4 regions of the Bacillus pfraonensis genome follow, and region 1 is predicted to be linked to each of the others. Evidence: riboswitches for the same ligand, from Rfam matches in the RefSeq annotation. Region 1 holds a riboswitch; each other region holds the start of a gene.
The links. A riboswitch is a leader RNA that binds a small molecule or an ion and turns the genes downstream of it on or off. The one in region 1 is predicted to bind thiamine pyrophosphate.
Positions count from the first base shown of each region.

Region 2: it holds a riboswitch for thiamine pyrophosphate, as region 1 does, so the genes downstream of both, KFD70_RS25455 (MTH1187 family thiamine-binding protein) here and tenA (thiaminase II) in region 1, are expected to answer to the same signal.
Region 3: it holds a riboswitch for thiamine pyrophosphate, as region 1 does, so the genes downstream of both, tenA (thiaminase II) here and tenA (thiaminase II) in region 1, are expected to answer to the same signal.
Region 4: it holds a riboswitch for thiamine pyrophosphate, as region 1 does, so the genes downstream of both, thiT (energy-coupled thiamine transporter ThiT) here and tenA (thiaminase II) in region 1, are expected to answer to the same signal.

Region 1 covers NZ_JAHCDO010000021.1:63,212-66,405, forward strand. Annotated here, with positions in the region: gene KFD70_RS20185 (ABC transporter permease) at 1-496, opposite strand, end outside; gene KFD70_RS20190 (ABC transporter ATP-binding protein) at 493-1,242, opposite strand; gene tenA (thiaminase II) at 1,211-1,906, opposite strand; TPP riboswitch at 1,991-2,093, opposite strand; TPP riboswitch at 2,155-2,266, opposite strand; gene KFD70_RS20200 (SH3 domain-containing protein) at 2,821-3,194, shown strand, end outside.
Region 2 covers NZ_JAHCDO010000039.1:9,734-12,927, forward strand. Annotated here, with positions in the region: gene KFD70_RS25445 (anaerobic C4-dicarboxylate transporter family protein) at 1-1,140, opposite strand, end outside; gene KFD70_RS25450 (cytochrome-c oxidase) at 1,376-1,756, opposite strand; TPP riboswitch at 1,888-1,989, shown strand; gene KFD70_RS25455 (MTH1187 family thiamine-binding protein) at 2,093-2,413, shown strand; gene KFD70_RS25460 (ABC transporter permease) at 2,385-3,161, shown strand; gene KFD70_RS25465 (ABC transporter substrate-binding protein) at 3,158-3,194, shown strand, end outside.
Region 3 covers NZ_JAHCDO010000004.1:129,924-133,117, forward strand. Annotated here, with positions in the region: gene KFD70_RS05315 (alpha/beta hydrolase) at 1-1,022, opposite strand, end outside; gene tenA (thiaminase II) at 1,346-2,023, opposite strand; TPP riboswitch at 2,204-2,310, opposite strand; gene KFD70_RS05325 (MBL fold metallo-hydrolase) at 2,413-3,135, opposite strand.
Region 4 covers NZ_JAHCDO010000007.1:49,109-52,302, forward strand. Annotated here, with positions in the region: gene KFD70_RS08330 (PspC-like choline-binding domain-containing protein) at 1-532, shown strand, start outside; gene KFD70_RS08335 (class D sortase) at 701-1,321, shown strand; gene thiT (energy-coupled thiamine transporter ThiT) at 1,414-2,079, opposite strand; TPP riboswitch at 2,175-2,276, opposite strand; gene KFD70_RS08345 (FeoA family protein) at 2,476-2,703, shown strand; gene feoB (ferrous iron transport protein B) at 2,700-3,194, shown strand, end outside.

The DNA of each region.
Region 1 (3,194 bases):
ACTTTAGAAAAATATCTTTTTTCGTTGCACCATATGTAACTAAAAGCTCCTCCCATTCCTTTTTCGTACTGCGTAACCCATCATACGTATTTACGGCAATTGGGAAAAATGTAATCAAAACGGTCACAACTACTTTGCTCCAAATTGAATATCCAAACCATAAAACAAACAATGGTGCTAGCGCTGTAATTGGAATCGTTTGTGATGCAACTAGTAACGGATAAAATGCTCTTTCTATCCATGTGCTAGCATTCATTAACATCGCGAGCCCCACACCAAGTACAATGGAAATAACAACTCCTATCAAAACCACGTATAACGTTGCCGGCAAATGAACTGTAAGCAATATATCTTGCAACGCCCACATTTTCGCTAGAATTGCAGTAGGAGATGGCAATATGTACATCTCGTCAACAATTCTAGCTCCCACCTCCCAAGCTATGAGCAGTATGCTACTTAAAATCAGTGCAGGTAATAACTCTGTCACACGCTTCATACGAGCACCTGCCTTTGCAGCATACTAAGTAATTCATCTTTTAAAGCTAATATCTCAGGTTTATGCAAATCTTTTCTTGAGCGATCTATTCCAAGTGGTACAATACGCTCCGTCAAAGTGGTAATAGGCTGCTCGGTCACAACTAAAATTCGATTGGAAAGAAAAAGCGCTTCCTCCACATCATGTGTGATAAATAAAATTGTTTTTTGCCACTGTTTCCATTGTTCAAACAACCATTCTTGCAACGTTGCTTTCGTTAAAGCATCTAATGCGCTAAAAGGTTCATCTAACAACAAAACGTCCCCGCCTGTTAATAAGGTTCGAATAAAGGATACTCGTTGCCGCATACCACCTGATAAATCTTTCGAATATTTGTTCTCGTATCCTTGTAAACCAAATTGTTCTAACAGCTCTTTTGCTTTTACATGTGCTTCTTTTTTCTTTATCCCCTGGCACTCTAACGGCAATGCTGCATTTTCAATAATCGTTCTCCACGGCAGAAGCATATCTTTTTGTGGCATATACCCTACAGGATGACTCGTTGTTTCTGTCAGTTGAATATTTCCAGCCGTAGGTTCTTCTAATCCTGTAATTAAACGAAACAATGTACTTTTGCCACAGCCACTCGGCCCAATAATGCTAACAAACTCTTTTTCTTGCACGGAAGCATCTAGACCGTTTATGATTGGCTTTTCATCATAATGAAAGGAAACATTATGAAATTGTAGTATGCTCTTGCTCCTCAAAACCCCACATCTCCTTACGATACGCCATATCCCAGAATAAATACTCAAATCGGCTAGAATATAAGAAAATCTCTTCTAATCTAGCTAGCTCTTGTTCAGATTTCCCTTCAGCTAGTTCATTTAATAAATCCATTAGCCAAATGCAAAGACTTCCATACTCTTCTGAGCTATATCCTTGAATCCACTCTCCGAAGAACTCATGATCCCTCGCTCCTGGAATATCATTTAAGCGCTTTCCAATTTCCCAATAACTCCACATACATGGAAGAAGAGCCGCAATTAACTCTGCAAGCGTGCCATTTTGAGATACTGACATCATATAGTTTGTATACGCTAAATTTTTAGCAGATGGCTTTGCTTCCTCCATCTCTTGTATAGAAATACCAAGACGTTTTGCATACTGTTTATGAATCGTCATTTCTCCATTTAAAATACCATCTATTTGTTCTGCAAATTTCCCCATCACATATGGATTCGTTGCCTTTACAACTCCAATTGCATAAACCTTCGCATAGTCTAGCAAATATAAATAATCTTGTACGATGTAATATTGGAATTTGTCTTTTTCTAACGTGCCATCCCCCATTCCAGTTACAAATGGATGGTTATGACTTTTCTCCCAAACAGGCTGCACAGTTTCAAATAACCTCTCACAAAATTTCATTTATATTTCCCCTTCCTTTATATCTATTTATTAAAATAAAAAACCACTTCTATATAAGAAGTGGTTCAGCAAATAAAAATACATTTATTCGTTGCTCCACTTCCCTTCGCTAGTATTACCTAGATCAGGTCCGTAAGGGTTAAGGATTATTCCTCTCTCAGCATGCAAAGCACCCCTAGTGGTTTTCACTATTAAATTGGCAAATAAAAAAGCCCCGTTTCTTTACGCAAAGAAACGGGGACCTAATGTTCATGTCCGAATTGCTTCCCTACGCTAGCATAATCTAGATCAGGTAGTAAAAGGATAAAAGACTTTCGGTCTTACTCTCAGCTGGCAACACCAGCTCTCCTAGCACAATATGAAATTACCATAGTCAGTATAACATTGTCATGTGTTATCAGCAACTGTTTTAAATTAGCATGGCACTTAAAAAGGATCTGGTCGCTTCTATGCATAGGCGGATTCTCTTCCCCACCTAAAAACGTTCTTCTTCCATTTTTTCAATTTGTATTTCTATATTTATTCTGAAAATACTATATAACTCCATTTTGATTTTTCGACATATGAGCTACGGCTATGAAAGTAAAAACAATTTTCCATTTATTCCCACTTTTTGTTTTCACACGGCATGGGGCAGAAAAAGGCCCTGACCGCTTCTATCCATTGACGGATCCTCTCTCCCACTCAAAAAGAAAGGTTTTATGTCGATTTTTTAACTGATATTTATATAATTATCTTTTATCCAAACTCTAATGATTGTTTATCTGTTATTCTTGTAATATATTTCGATTCCATTAAAAAGTCGTTATTTTTTTCACATATCATATTACAGTTATGTGAACAATGCACAAAATATTATATCTTTATACTATAATAAAAAATATATTAATACATCGATGGGGGGCTAATATTAGATGAAACAGAAAGCTACAGCTTTAACGGCAACTACTGTCGCAGTCGCATCTCTACTTCCATCCATAAATCAAGTAGACACACGTACTGTAGCAGCCCAAGAATTGCCTACACAAAACATTCAACATATAAAACCAGGCCCAGAAATATTATATTTGAATAATAGGATAAATACAAGAGATAAAACTAACTCCTTAAAAAAAACAAATATTGCGTTTACTAAATATACTGAACGGAACAATAGTTATATCGTAAATGCCAATGTGTTAAATATTCGTTCTAAACCAAATATCAAATCCTCTATTATTGATAGATTATCCAATGGTAAATTCATCTCCGTCCAAGAAACAAAAGGGGATTGGTATAAAGTCTCACA
Region 2 (3,194 bases), on a different contig from region 1:
GTTTACGGCAGGGAACATCGCAATGAGAAGTGCTGGTGAAATACCAAGTGATAATCCAAGAGGCATTAAAGCACGTACTGTAGCTGCTTGGCTATACAGTAAGATAGATAGGATAAATAACGCAATAGCGAATAACCATGGTGCACTTGTTACTAGATGTTGAATGGATCCTTGAATCATATTTAAGTTTCCGTTAAAGAATGTGTCTCCCATCCAAGCGATACCGAAAATTGCAACAACAGCTGTAGCACCGGCTTTAAAGACATTTCCAGATACAATGCTTTCTACATTTGGTTTACAGAAGATAATAATAAGAGCAGCAATTGTAAGCATGACCATTTCGATTGTATTTGGCATAGAAAGACGAACTAATTTTCCGTCTATCATCCATCCTGGACGAAGTACTTCGAATGAACCAAGAAGAACAACAAGAACAGTTGCGAATAAGAAAAGAATAACAGATAATTTGGCACCTTTCGCACCGATAAATTCTTTCTTTTCTTCAAGTTTAGGAATCATACCTTCTTTTAAACGCTTTAAGTATTCTGGATCTTTATTTAACTCTTTGCCCATTTTGCTTGCAACGAAAGCTGCTAACATACAAGCAATAAAAGTAGAAGGAATACTTACTTTTAAAATATCTAGCAATGTAATTTTATAATCAGCTAGCATTGCTAATAGAGCCACAGTTGCAGCAGAGATTGGACTTGCTGTAATTGCTTGTTGTGAAGCGATAACGGCAATTGACATCGGGCGTTCCGGTCTAATTCCTGATTCGCGTGATACCTCTGCGATAACAGGAAGTACGGAATAGGCAACGTGTCCAGTTCCAGCACACAATGTAAATAAATAAGTTACAATTGGTGCGAAGAATGTGATGCGCTTTGGATTTTTACGAAGTGCTTTTTCTGCAAGATGGACAAGGTAATCCATTCCGCCCGCAGCTTGCAATGCACCGGCAGCAGTAATGACTGCTAAAATCATCAGCATAACGTCAATAGGAGGAGCGGTAGGTTGTAAGTGGAAGACAAAAACGAGGATTGCCATACCAACTCCACCCATTACTCCTAGGCCGACTCCACCAAGGCGTGCACCGATAAAAATGCAGACTAGTAAGGTAAGAAATTGTAGCCAAAACATAATAAAATACCTCCAAAATTCATATGGTAAGATATTTTTGAATAATTTAATTTGAGTGATAATTATTAAATTAAACAAATGAAGTGCTGTTATATAAATCTTTTTTATTATATAACACATAAAAAGTAACATTCATTATATTTAGTAAAATTATTTTAAGAAAATGTGAAATGAGGATATTAAGAGAGGAAAAGAAAAAAGCAGAAACGAGTTTATTCGTTTCTGCTTTTTTCTTTTAAAGAATGCTATTGTTTTCTTTTATATGCACAAAAATATTAATAGTAAAGATAATAATGGAAAGAACAACAAGAATACTTCCACCAGCAACAAAAGGGATAGCTGCATGGTAACCGTAAATTTCAAAGGCAAGTGCAATCATCATAATCGGTAGTCCGATATTTAAGAGCCAAAAATGTAATTTACCAAGTTTTGAGGTGCCGGCTTCTTTAAAAATATAATATAAAATACCAGCTATCATCATAGAAGTCCATCCTAGTAATAAAACATGCACATGAACTGCGGTCAATTTGAAATTAGATGAAATTGACATGAATAATCCCATACAAACACCGATGACAAAATAAATAGAAGAGATTTGAATGAAACGAATTCCCATTTTTACCCCCCTTAATATACTTGTATTTTTGCTATGATAAAATATATGACCAATAGATTGTAAGCAGTATCATATTATAAAAAAATGTGGATTTGTTTGTTTGAAAAAATAAATCATGCTACAATGAAAACGAATTAAGACCGGGGAGCCAATTGGCTGAGAGGATGTAAGAAAGCATCGACCCTCAACCTGATCTGGATAATGCCAGCGTAGGGAGTTACTTAAAGTGATGTAAGCACATGTTATTGTATAATAACTTGCATACAAGGCTTTCCTGCGAATTTTGCAGGAAAGCCTTTTCTTTTTTATACAACATTTTGCAAGGGGGATTTTAGTATGTCACAACAAGTTACCATTTCATTTTCAGTTGTACCACAAGCGAAAAACAAAGATGTATATTCCGTTGTTGATAAGGCAATTGAAGTCGTGCAACAATCTGGTGTTCGTTACGAAGTAGGTGCAATGGAAACAACGCTGGAAGGAGAATTAGACGTGCTTCTTGATGTCATTAAGCGTGCGCAACAGGCTTGTGTCGATGCTGGAGCAGAAGAAGTGATTACTTCTATTAAAATTCATTATCGTCCAAGTACTGGTGTAACGATTGATGAGAAAGTTTGGAAGTACCGTGATGAATATGAAAAACCAGAAACGATCTAATATAACAATTACAACGATTTGGCTTATCCTTCTCATTGCTATATGGGAAGGATCTGTTTCATTATTTCGAATTGAACCGTGGATTTTACCGAAACCTTCTGCAATCGTTCAAGAGTTGATTGGAATGAAAGATTTATTGTTACCAAATACAATGCAAACACTGCAAGAAGTTATCATTGGCTTATTTTTTGCGATTTTACTTGGAACAAGTATTGCAATTATTATGGATGTTATTCCGTTATTTCGCATTTTAATTAACCCGTTACTGGTTATCTCACAAACCATTCCAATTGTCGTGCTAGCACCTTTATTTATTATTTGGTTTGGATATGGAATGCTTCCAAAGGTGATGGTCGTTATTCTTGTTTGTTTCTTTCCGATTGCTCTCAGTATTTTAGAAGGTTTTCAAACAGTAGATAAAAACATGCTTAAGTTATTACAAACAATGCGTGCAACCAAATGGCAAATCTATCAAAAGGTAAAATTTCCAGCCGTGCTCCCATACTTTTTCTCTGGGCTGAAAATTGCCGTTACATATAGCGTGATGGGAGCGATTATTGGGGAATGGCTTGGTGCGAGTGAAGGATTAGGTGTCATGCTTACGCGTGCAACAAAATCCTTTTTAACAGCTCGTGTATTTGGCATTGCAGCAATTATCGTAATGGTGACATTACTCTTGTATTTTATCGTAGAATTTATGGCAAGACTAACAGCACCATGGATATACAGAAAGGACGACAAAAAATGAAAAAAGGCTTAAAAGTGATGCTAGCAGCGCTGC
Region 3 (3,194 bases), on a different contig from region 1:
TCTTTTTCGATCATTTTCGGAACCATCATTCCGCCTTGACTATGGCCGAGAACATAAATTTGATTCTTGTCTATCATAGGATTATTTTGAAGAAAACGAGTCGCAAAAAGTGCATCATCTGTTGTTTCTTTATCAACTGTATAAAACGGACTAAATTGTGTTTTCAATCCATGTTCATATGTTCGTTTATTATAGCGAAGAACAGCAATTCCTTTCGAAGCAAGACCTTCAGCTAAATCGCGAAACGGTTTTAAAGCAAACGCAGTTTCATCTCGATCGCTTGCTCCAGATCCTTGCACAAGAATAACCGCTGGGAAAGGCCCCTCTCCCTTTGGAACAGACAGTGTTCCTGGTAATGGGAACGCGCCACTTCCGACTACTACTTCTTCTTCAGTAAACGAATCAGGATTACTATATGCCGGGCGCTGTGCAACAGAGTCGGATGACATACTAAGCTGGAAATCGTCTATTTTTCCAGATGGATCTAATCTAAACATGAAAGGTACAGTGAATTTTTCAAATACTAATCCAATTTCAATGTTTGTATGAACGGAATTCGTCTCTTTTTGCTTTACCTCTCCAATTCCAATAAAAGAACCTGCTTGTAACTGCAGGGGAAGTTCCTTCCAATAACTCTCCAGCCACTTTTCAGATATTATCTTCTGTAAAGGTCGAGAAGTTAAATCAAATGCAGATTTATAATTTTCAGTATGCATATAACGGATAAATGTAAGAGTAGTAGATATAACAGGATTTTCATCATCAGCATTGTTTATTTCTTTTATATTTGTGTTTGTTTCTTTGGATGTTGAGGTAAATTGATGGTTGAATGGATTATTATATGTATAAGGATAAAAACTTATTTTCAATGCATCTGTATTTCCCCTCTCATACAGACTTGGAGAAATTGCAAAATTTTTAGGTTGAATGGATTCTGCTGCGTATGAAACTGAGGGAATGCTTATTGCACAAATTGTACTAACGAGTAAAATCTTATTCGTTATTCGTTTTCTCGTTTTCATATTTATTGACTCCTTTCAAAGTTAAATTCTTTTAATACAACATTCCAAGCATTGTAAGGAAAATAAAAAACATCAAAGAGATTAATAAATTTCTTTACGCCCTCTAACAAAGAATGTGATATTATAAACAAACTTCAATAAAAACTACCTTCTTCCTCCTTTTTATTATGTAATTTTTTAATAATATATAAGCATCTAATTAGTGAAGTTGATTCTTCTAAAAACAGAGAAATAGAAATATTATTTTCGTACAAAAAAATGACTAAACTAAGTTAGTCATTTTCTATACTTTTTACACGCGTGATAAGAGACATATTTGTTTCTTATAAACTTATATCTTCTACTGGCCATTTTTCTAATGTGTAAGCCATCTCCCAAAATGAATATTCATATTGACTACTAATGACAAAATGCTGTTTCATGCGCTTACGATCAGTTTCTGTTACTGTTTCTGCAATGGCATCTAATCTGGCAATTTGCTCTTCTACTAAAGTACGGAACCAGTCAGAACCATATGCAGAAATCCACTCTTGGTAAATGGGTTCTTCCGGTTTACATTCCTTAAGTCGCTCACCAATTTCATAATAAAGCCAATAGCACGGCAAAATCGCTGCGATAACATCCCCAATATGTCCCTCGTATGCAGCGCGATACATATGTGATGTATACGCATAAGCCGTCGGTGCAGGAATGAACGATTCTTTTTCTTTTTCCGTAATTCCTAATTTTTTCGCAAAATTCTCATGCAGCGATAATTCAGCTTGGTATGTATTTTGTGCATGGTGCGCCATACGAGCTGTCGTTTCTAATTCAATCGCTTTTGCTGCTCCTAACGATTGGACTCTTGCAAAATGACTTAAATAATATGAATCTTGCAGAACGTAATAGCGAAAACTAGCTAAATCTAATGTTCCGTTCCCTAGTTTTGTCACAAATGGATGATTAAAACTTGCTTCCCAAATCGGATTAACTTCTTTACGTAATAACTGTGAAAATAACATGATAGACCCTCCAATAAACGTTTTAATAATAAAAAAATGAAACAAGTTTCTTAACGAATTGCTCGTTAGCTACTAGATTACTGAGACTCACTTCAAGTAGGTGCGCAAAATAAAAAAGCTTTCTTTACACACACGTAAAGAAAGCGGACTGGACATTATCAATATTTAAAAAAATATCATATTCTGTCACTTCCACTTCCCTACGCTGGTATTACCCAGATCAGGTCCTAAGGGTTTCAAAGATATTTTTTGATCTCAGCCTTTAAAAGGCCCCCCTAGTGGATAAATATATATAACTATTTAACTTTGATATTAATCATAACATATTCTAGAATACTATCAAATATTATTTGTAAATTCAATATCGCTAACATATAGGCACGAAAATGTTAGCAATCCTCTTCTACTAATCTCGCTATTTGCTCCTTCACATTCAAATTACAAACACCACCGTGATAACAAATCACCGTCTCAATATCAAATTCTAAAAATCTTCTAAGCGATTTTGTAGCTGTATCCATGTCTGGCGTTGTATGCGGAACAGGTCCTTTTAAGTTTCCACCAACGCATACTATCGCGTCGCCCGCAATTAATGTTTTATATTTTTCACTATATAAACTAATATGTCCCGGAGTATGCCCTGGTGTATGAATCACTTCAATGCCTCCGAAAAATGGTAGTCTTTCTCCGTCTTCTAATGTCCGATTTACTTTTGCCGTCGGAGGATTTTCATATAGAAATTGCATAACTTCTGGAAGTGCATCCCATTTGTCTTTACTCATTTTACTTGGATCCGTTTTCATTAAATGCACTTGTCCTTCAATATATGGCTTGTCTAATTCATGTGCGTATACTTCAATAGAATGGCCTGCCTTCTGCTGTATTTCAGGAAGACTTCCAATATGGTCTATATCTTGATGGGTTAAAATAACTGCTTGTAATTGTTCAAAAGGGACACCAATACCAATCATTGCATCACGAATCCCTTCTAATTGGCCTGGCATACCAGTATCGATTAATATAGCTTCTTTTTCATCCCAAAGTAACGTGGGATTTAATTCGAATTCTTGAATTTTTAATTTTAACACCGCTAAACCGTTTTCTATTTTCATATTACACGTCTCCCTCGATACATAAATTAGTGAAGGTATTTCACTTACTAAAATGTATC
Region 4 (3,194 bases), on a different contig from region 1:
AAGTGAAAATGTGAATCAGGCTATCCCGAAAGAAGAACAAGCTATACAAAAAATGGGATGGGTAAAAACTGGAGATGCATGGTATTACTTTGATAAAGATGGAAAAGCTCATGAAGGCTGGTTAAGTTATAACGGAAAATGGTATTACTGTATAGATGGAATGATGGTGCAAAACGATTATGTTAGAGTAAATGGAAGAGATTATTACTTAGGTCAAGATGGTATTATGCAAACTGGTTGGATACAGGATGAAGATCGCTGGTTATATGCAAACCAAGATGGAGCATTTAAAACTGGTTGGTTAAAAGAAGGAAATAAGTGGTATTACATCCATCGTGGATTAATGAGAACTGGATGGGTAAGAACTGATACAGGTTGGTATTATATGAATTCGAATGGCACGATGAAAACAGGGTGGCTACAAGAGAGTGGAAAATGGTATTATTTAAAATCTGATGGTGCAATGGCAACAGGCAAACACTTGATTAATGGTACTTGGTATGTATTTAAAGATAATGGCGTTATGCTTTAAATATTTTGAATAAGAGGCTGCCGAAAGTAGTTGAATAGCTACTTTTGGCAGCTTTTTTGCTTTGTAAATTATCTTTGCATCTCGGATATATCTTATAAATACATGAGAAGTGGTGTTAAAAAGGGTATATAAGGAGAGAAATAATAATGAGGAATGGAGGGATTAAAGGTGACATTTCTAAATCGTATTGGAGTTGCCTTCATGATAATTGGTATTCTTGTTGGTGCTTATTACTCTTTTGAATGGTACAAAGGAAAAAGTTCGGCGCAAGATTTAACGATAGAAGAGGTCAAGCAGTTTGAAAGGATAACATCAAAAGACACTGCTACTGAAACAAATGCAAATTCTCAAGTACCCTCTTCTCAAATCCAACACAAAGAAGGAGAGAAAGTAGCTATATTAAGTATACCGAAAATCAAAAAGAAATTTTCGGTATACTGGGGGACGAATAATACTACATTGAAAAAAGGTGTAGGTATGTTTGTTAGTGATATGACAACAGTACCACCCCAAGGAGGACATACTGTATTAAGTGGACATCGTGATACTGTATTTACAGAATTAGGAGAGCTGAAAGAAAAAAATCATCTTATCGTGGAATATGATAATAAAATTTACTCGTATGAAATTCAAAAAATATGGATTACAGATGCTGATGATCGCACAGTTATTGTAAAGAAAGAAGCACCAACATTAACATTGACGACTTGTTATCCATTTGATTACATAGGCGATGCCCCGGATCGATATATTATTGAGGCAAAATTAATTGCTACTGATTCAAAATGAGATTACAGTATTTTTGTCTTTAGCTATTTAGAATGAGAGAATGTGAAATAGAGCATTGATATAACTCACTAAATTAAAAAGAAGAGCGCCATTTAAGCACTCTTCTTTTTTGTGTTTATATTATATACACCTGCACTTTTGAATAAGCGTGGCGCTGTTGTAAATAGAAGGAGTAATAATACTGTACATAAAGCGAAAGAAGCAAGCATCGTACTACCGTTAACAATCAATGAATAAAGAACAGCTGACTGTCCTGGCGGTGCGTATTTTCCAAAGAAGATAACACCGGCAATAAAGTGACAGAAATAACGTGCAAAGCTACCAACAAATGTAGCAAGGATAATATAAGCGACCACTTTTTTCCCCTGATTGTTTTTTGGTGAAGATTTATCTTTGCGACTACCTAGACTAGATGGTTCATTACTAGGACTGGATGTTCCAAGTGCTTTTTGAATGGGACGATAGAATAAACCGGCAAAGCCGACAAAAGCAAAGGCAACGAAGTACTCAATGAATGCTTGCACTGGCGTTAAAATATAAGCATCTCCGACTACAATTTGCAGCAGTCCCCAAATCAAGCCTCCTAAGAAAGCCGTTTTGAATCCCCAGCGGTAAGCGATAATAAAAATAGGAATCATAGCAAATGAAACAGAACCGCCTGTTGGAAGTTTAATTGATAGTGGTAAAATGTCGATGATCAAGGCAAAGGCTGCCAGGATTGCAGATTCAATCATCGCTTGTAAATTGGTGTTACGCATATTGTCATTCCCCCTAAATCCAAGTTGCACAAAAAAAGAATAATGTATCATAGGGAGATATGAAATACGTAAATAAAAAATGATGGGGTAGATGTATTTCGACGTTTGCACAATTCCTACGTTAGCATTAACTAACAGGTTCTAAGGGTCGGAATATTATATTCCCTCTCAGCAACGAGGCTCCCCCTGTGATAACGAGATTCTTTGATTGTTAGATTCATTGTAATTGAAATGGATGAGAATGGCAAATGGGTATTTATATAACGGAAAAAGTATGAAAATAGAATTGTTCAAAAATGTTAACAAATAGGTAGGGGAATGCTATAGTGAGTGATTCATGCAATATGATATAATTTATCTGAAAATAATTATCATTCTCTTTTGAGGAGGGGGATTATGAGTCTAGTTGACATCAAAATAGGTGAAAAGGCACTAGTGAAAAATATACAGGCGTTAGATAAGTTGTTAAAGCGGAGATTAGCTGCTTTTGGTCTTTCTGAAGGAAGTGAACTTCGTGTAAAACAAAAAGCGATGTTCAAGGGACCATGTACACTAGAATGCCGTGGGCAATTAATTAGTATTCGTCATTGTGACGCGAAAATGATAAAGGTGGAATTAGCGTGAATAAGGTTGCATTGCTAGGGAATCCGAACACAGGAAAAACATCATTATTTAATGCGTTAACTGGTTCCTATGAATACGTGGGAAACTGGAGCGGGGTAACGGTAGAAAAAAAGATTGGTAAGTTAAAGAATAAGCAAGGGACATTAATTGATTTACCAGGTGTATATGATTTAAATCCTGTCTCGCGTGATGAAGGTGTCGTTACAAACTTTCTATTAAAAGAAGAATTTCAACATATGCTGAATATTGTTGACTCTTCTCAATTTGAGCGCAATATGCATTTAACATTGCAACTGCTGGAATTTGGTAAGCCAGTTTCAATTGGGTTAAATATGATCGATGTTGCAAAGCAGCGCGGGATTGTTATTGATGTAAAAAGATTATCAGAAATATTAGGAGTAACGGTCGTTCCTGTTGTTGCGAGAAGCGGGAAAGGCTGTGAAGAGTTACTTGCTACTTTGCATGAGAGTGATAAAAAAGAGAAAAAGCCG